DNA from 2 places in the Paenibacillus sp. EKM212P genome. Region 2 is predicted to be linked to the other one. Evidence: predicted binding sites of a transcription regulator. Region 2 holds the regulator's gene; the other holds the start of a gene.

Region 1 (3,421 bases), on a different contig from region 2:
TTGCCCAACGCTTTCGCAAATGTCTGGAGCACCGCGAACGTTTTGTGACCGGGGGAAACGCTTATCGGTTGGTGTACGGCGAGGCTGATTTTTTGCCTGGACTGATTGTAGATCGATTTGGTGATGTGTTAGTCGTGCAGTTGTTAACGCTTGGCATGGATCGGCGCAGGGAAGAAATCAGGGATGCGCTCGTTGAAGTAGTGGGTCCTGCTGGTATATATGAGCGCAGTGATGTATCCATCCGTGAGCTGGAAGGATTGGAACAAACGAAGGGTCCTTTGTACGGTGATTGCCCGCGTCATGTGGTGGTGACGGAAAATGGCCTGCAAATCAAGGTTGATATCGTAGAGGGCCAGAAGACGGGGTATTTCTTTGACCAGCGTGAAAATCGTGCGGCTATAGCACCGTTGATGACAGGTTGGGGAGCACGTAGTGGAATTACGCTACAAGAAGTAGCTGCAGACTCAGGGGATGCGGGCACAACGGTCTTGAAGCCAGTGAATAAAAGTGGTAAGGTTGTTGAATTCCCATTCTGGGATGGCGCAACCGTATTGGAATGTTTTTCACATACGGGAAGCTTTACGCTCAATGCATGTAAACATGGTGCTAAAAAAGTAACATGTCTTGATATTTCTGAGCATGCGATTGAAAGTGCGCGGGATAATGTCAAGCTGAACGGTTTTGAGGAACGCGTCGAGTTTGTCGTCGACGATGCTTTTCAATATTTGCGCAATCAAGTGAAAGGTGTAGAGGAACGCAATGCACGAGCCGGGGGCAAAGGAGATACATCCAATCCGCTGACAGCAGGTGGCGGACGCACCTTTGATGTGGTCATTCTCGATCCGCCAGCCTTTGCCAAAACGAAGAACGCTGTCAAAGGAGCTACACGTGGGTATAAAGATATCAACCTGCATGGGATGAAACTTGTCAATGAGGGCGGCTATCTGGTGACAGCGAGCTGTTCGTTCCATATGCGGCCAGAGCTGTTTTTGGACACTATTAAGGAAGCGGCGGCAGATGCCGGCAAAATCCTTCGTCTGGTAGACTGGAGAGCGGCTGGTAAGGACCATCCTCAAATTTTGGGTGTGGAGGAAGGCCATTACTTGAAATTCGCCATCTTTGAGGTGCGCAGCCGGACACAGCTGTAGGTTTCATACAAAGTCAAAGTCAATCGCCTTTTTGGTGATTAAATAGGTAAAATAGACTCATTTTAGGTATAAATCAGTCCTGTAGAGAAGGCATGCACCAAGCCAACCTGCGGGACTGATTTATTTTTAGGGGGAGGATGAATTGCTACAACATGGCAAACGTACGTTCTTTTCTCCCTTGCCTGATATGCTATACTGTTTAATAGAATGTTGTTCGTTGGAAAGGAGGCCGCATCATGTCGGTCCGCTTGTTGATTGGCCGCTCTGGTAGTGGTAAAAGTACGTTAATCCGCAATGATATGACGTCTATGTTACGCGAGGAGCCGCTAGGTAAGCCTATGCTGTTACTTGTACCGGAGCAATCGTCATTTGCTTCCGAGCAAGCGTTACTTACAGAAGCCGGAAACGGTATTCAGGGGTCGGTGCGCGCCCAAGTGATGGGATTTCATCGTCTTGCCTATTTAGTTATGCAGGAAACCGGGGGTTCAGCACTGGTGCCTGTAACGGAAGAAGGCAAGAAGATGCTTTTATATAAAATTATTCGTCGTCGCAAGGATGAACTGAGCTTGTTTAAGGATTCGGGAGACCAGCTCGGCTTTGTGGATCGGTTGAATACATTGTTTACGGAGCTAAAGCAGTATGGAAATGATACTCGGTCTGTACCCGAGCAACTGGAGCGAATGAACGCTGTGGGAGAGTCAACTCCGATTTTGCGCGGCAAGCTCAAAGATATCAGTCTAATCTATGAGGATTTTGAACGAGAGCTGACGCTTAAATATATAGACGGTGAAGATACGCTGCGCATGCTGGCAGAACAGATTGCGGAGTCTTCCCTTGTGCGTGGAGCAGACATTTGGATGGATGGCTACCGTAGGTTTACACCACATGAATACAAGGTGGTGGAGCAACTTATGCTGCATGCCTCCTCGTTGACGGTGGCGCTGACTTGCAACCGTAGCTACGAGAGCGGACAGCTTCCGCATGAGTTGGATTTGTTTCATCCTTCGGCGGCTACGTATGTAAAGCTCAAAGGAATGGCGGACGAGCTGATGATAGAGACGCAGACACAATTACTGCGCCCTGATCCGCTGCCGAGATTTAAGGAGCGTCCAGCGTTGGCATATTTGGAGGCTAACTTTGAACATCGTACAGGGTTACGGAATCAGGAACAACGGATGCGGCTGCAGCAGCTACGAGAGCAGTGGACAGAAGAACAGCCGGAGGGCATAAAACTGTACACTGCGGCTAATCGCCGTGCAGAGCTGGAAGGGGCTGTACGCGAAATGCGCCGTCTGGCCCGAGATGAAGGCGCGCGTTACCGGGAGATGGCTCTGTTTGTACGTCATATTGAAGATTATGAGCCATGGGTGGAACCGATATTCAAACAGTATGAGGTTCCAGTATTTCTGGATCAGCGAAGAAGTGTATTACATCATCCTTTGGTGGAATTGATTCGGGCTTCGCTGGATATCGTGCAGCGGCGTTGGCGATATGAGGATGTATTCCGTGCGGTCAAAACAGACCTTCTACTGCCGCTGGACGGTCGGGTGAGCCGCGAGGAGATGGACCGTTTGGAAAACTATGTTCTGGCCTGCGGAATACAAGGCAGCCGTTGGACAGATGGTCGGCCGTGGCAGGCTGTGCCCAGCTTGTCACTGGAGCTGGAGGAGCAGGAACGGAACCGTAGGCGGGATGAAACGTTGGATTTGATGGAGCTGTGCCGGGATGTGATCGTGACGCCTTTACGTGCGTTTGAGAAACGTGTGGGCAAGGCACGAACTGCACTTGAGAAGTGTGAAGCGGTATATCTGTTACTGGAAGATGCAGAAATCGGCCACAAGCTGGACGCCTTCATTCATCAGGCAGAGGAAGTAGGAAAACCTGAGCAGGCCAAGGAGCATCGTCAGGTATGGGATGCAGTGCTTGAACTACTGGATCAAATCGTCGAAATGATGGGTGATGAGAGGCTGGATACCTCTTTGTTTGCGGGTGTGCTGGAAACGGGATTGGCCGAGTTCCGTATGGGACTTGTTCCGCCAGCTCTGGATCAGGTTCTGGTCGGAAACACGGACCGTACACGTGTGTCCGGTATTCAACATGCCTTTGTGCTAGGTATGAACGAAGGTGTGATGCCGGCTGTATTCCATGAGGACGGTGTGCTGAATGAGCAGGAGCGTATGGCATTAAACGAACGAGGCGTAGAGCTGGCGCCGGATATGACAAGACGTTTGTTGGACGAACGTTTTCTTGCTTATACGGCCCTTACCTCAGCT
Region 2 (3,421 bases):
GTATCAACTCCGCCGATTACAAAGTTATTTTTAGCATAGAATCGACAAGCTAAAACATTCACATCCTGTGTTTCAAGCATAAGACCAACAAGGTTATTCTGCTTAGCCCACTCGGTTGCTTTACTCAATAAGGCTGCTCCGATTCCCTTGTGTCTCCAGTCTTTAGCGACGGCAATATCCTCAATTAGAGCATAGCCATTCCAATTAGTACAAAGTTTAATTTGTCCAACACAGTCGTTCTTATCATAATATAAAAAAATAGATTTTCCTTGTTCATCAATATAACTGATATCAACGTCATCATCCTCATACTGTTTAAAATATGGTTCGGGAAAACTTTCTTCTATATATGTCCAATTATCGTTCTCGTATTTAGGTATAATCCTTCCTGACACAATAAAGCCGTTATTCTCATTTGACTTCTTAAAATCTCCCATATTCGAAAGTGACATTTTAATTATCATGGCTTGTCTCCTCCTGGTTTAATTTCTCTATGCACACTATTCTAAAAGAGAACCACCTTTTCCTGTCTGTTAGATTTATAAAAAGAGCAAAATTGTAGCGACTGTTCAACTATGTGTGATATTCTACGATCTCGTCCGCTTGCTTCAACGATTCATAGCAGTAGTTAGGTGTGCTGTTTAACACTAAAAAAAAGCAGGAAGAATCCTTCCTGCTTTTGCTTGAAAACGATTATTAACGTCTGCGTTGTCTATCATTCACGCTAAACAGATTAACAGCCAGTGCGTTACCTCTTGCACGCGCAACAGCTCTTTGATTCGAACGGATGTTTGATCTTCTTCTTCTCAAATCACGTCTGCAATGTCTTCTGCTCATATGATCACCTCCCTTCAAGGAAATGAAGGTACGGATGAATCTTAGTGGTGTTTATGCTTACGCTTGGAAATTTTGATATTCAAGGCATTGGTTGCTAGTGCATTTCCGCTTCCTGTTTTAGCAGCTGCGGCTTGAAAGACTTTAACGACCAGATATCTGTTTTTTCCGATGCGATGCTTATACGTTTTAACTCTATTTCTGATCATCTGCATGTCTCCTTTGCTTAGGTCTGCTATATACTATGTCAATTATGATAGTAATGTATCAGCATAAATCTATTAAAAGCAAAAAGAAGCTGGTACCTATATTCCTAATGGTTAACAAAAAACTCATGCGAACCTGTCTTCGCCATTTCAACTTTACGTTGCAGAAGAATGTTACAGGCAGGTCGGCATGAGTCTAATAGTGTAGATAAAGATAATAAGCAGTTAGTATGAAAATTATTTACTATTAAGAGTGTTAAGTTTTTTCTCGTAGTACGCCTCTTGAGCAAGAATATGATTCAGTTGTTCAGAGAGCAGTTTATATTCTTGGCTGTCTTCTGGGTAATTGTTTCTTTCGGAAATTACAGCTTCGAGTTGCTTTTCTAAATACCTGAAATGGATAAGTATTTGTATGTACTGAATACGATCGTAGGTTGTTATGTGTGATTTCTCTTCTGCATACAAATGATCCATTGTTGGTACTACACAGTTTATGGCGATAAATATCACAACAAACGCTGAAATTATAATTTTTTTCATTTAATTCCTCCTACAGAGCTATGAGTAATTAATATACCATATTTATCTAAAACAAAGAAAGATCTATTAGTTTTGCCCATCAATATAGCTGCTCAAGATCAGTGGGTGATTATTTGAGATGAGGAGGCTGATTTTATAGTAGAAACAATAGGAATAGGTTGCTGAAATGAAAAAATAGTTGTGAGATACATAGTATACATAATAACAATACAAAACCGGCTTGCCCTAGGCAGCCGGTTTTGTATTAGTGGTTAGAATAACGGGGAAGAAAGAACGAGAAATCAGTGGAAGTCCCGGAAGAGTCCTACAACCTTGCCTAAAATGCTGACGTGTGTCAGGCGAAGCGGTTCAAAGGCTGGGTTTTCAGGTTGAAGCCGGATATGATCTTTTTCTTTGTAGAAGGTTTTAACTGTAGCTTCGTCTTCATCTGTCATAGCTACAACAATATCGCCATTATCAGCGGTCTGCTGCTGACGTACGATTACATAGTCTCCGTTAGCAATCCCAGCCTCAATCATGCTTTCGCCTACAACAGATAACATGAATATTTTATCCTCACCAACAAAGTGTTGGGGAAGAGGAAAGTAATCTTCAATATTTTCTGTCGCCGTAATAGGAAGGCCAGCAGTTACTTTGCCGACGACGGGGACACGACTAATGGAGTAATTAATCAAGTTGCTGTTATCCGATTCGTCTTGACCGAGTAACTCAATAGCCCGTGGTTTTGTAGGATCGCGTCGAATGAGTCCTTTTTTCTCTAAACGATCCAAATGACCGTGAACCGTAGAACTGGAGGCCAATCCGACAGCCTCGCCTATTTCGCGTACAGAAGGGGGGTATCCCTTTAGACGCACTTCATTGCGGATAAATTCAAGAATGGCCTGCTGGCGGCTCGAAATCTTAGACATACCGTATCAACCCCATTTAGTAACGTTTGGGAAAATTATAGCATAGAACCTCCGTTCGTACAAACATAAGTTCTAAATAATCCCTAAAAATAATCGCGAACTTTTGTTCTCTTTTCTATTGAACAAAACAAATGTTCGTGTTATATTGTGAAAACATAAGAACAAACGTTTGGAGGTCGCAGCCAATGATGAAATATAGCACTTATCAAAGTATTTTTCCGATGAATTCAGAAAATTTGCAGGAGACCCGAAAAGAGGGTAGAGCGCATTTTATGCAAATTATTACTAATACTCTTTTAGTTAAGCTTCTTATTTTAGTGATTGTTGCTTGGATTGCAGGGGCAGGTGTACTTACGGTTTTCGCGGCACCTTCAGCTTCCAAGGAAGAAGTGACTAAACTGACCGTACAACCTGGAGATACGTTGTGGGAGATTGCCGCAAATCATAAACCGGAACGAATGGATACACGGGTATATATAGAAGGAATTGTGCGGATTAACGGTTTGGAGGATCGGGGAGTACAGGCAGGTCAGGTACTCAAGCTTCCTAACTTCTGATCTATAGACAATTAGAGCTTGTCAGGGAGCGTAATGCGGGAGCCTTGACAAGCTCTTTTCTACATGTCAAAGTGTATTATATCTTTGCTTTTATGGAGGGGACACAATTTGGATATAGACAGCTTAGTTCAGCGCATCAATGAATTAGCGCGCAAAGCAAAATCCGAGGGTTTGACGGAAGAGGAAGCCACAGAGCGCGCCAATCTTCGGGAAATTTATTTAGGTAACATTCGCCGTAATTTTCGGCAGCAGCTTGAAACGATTGAATTTGTGGACGATGATACATCGAAGGGAAATGACGGGCTGAAGCATTAAAGTTGTTAAAGCGCCCAAGCCTGCAATTTGCCTTTTGTTTTAGGTACCGTTCTCGGTATCT

The links. Region 2 encodes LexA, which represses DNA repair genes until DNA is damaged. Its sites were predicted from a motif close to CGAACATATGTTCG; they were not measured.
Region 1: the regulator LexA is predicted to act here: its motif matches at 1,305-1,318, upstream of addB (helicase-exonuclease AddAB subunit AddB).

The regions. Positions count from the first base shown of each region.
Region 1 is NZ_JAAMNR010000004.1:157,050-160,470, reverse strand. Features, by position in the region: gene G9G54_RS13210 (class I SAM-dependent rRNA methyltransferase) at 1-1,148, shown strand, start outside; gene addB (helicase-exonuclease AddAB subunit AddB) at 1,385-3,421, shown strand, end outside.
Region 2 is NZ_JAAMNR010000002.1:244,226-247,646, reverse strand. Features, by position in the region: gene G9G54_RS07260 (GNAT family N-acetyltransferase) at 1-464, opposite strand, end outside; gene G9G54_RS07255 (hypothetical protein) at 697-837, opposite strand; gene G9G54_RS07250 (hypothetical protein) at 879-1,043, opposite strand; gene G9G54_RS07245 (hypothetical protein) at 1,278-1,580, opposite strand; gene lexA (transcriptional repressor LexA) at 1,862-2,488, opposite strand; gene G9G54_RS07235 (LysM peptidoglycan-binding domain-containing protein) at 2,677-3,045, shown strand; gene G9G54_RS07230 (DUF896 domain-containing protein) at 3,154-3,360, shown strand.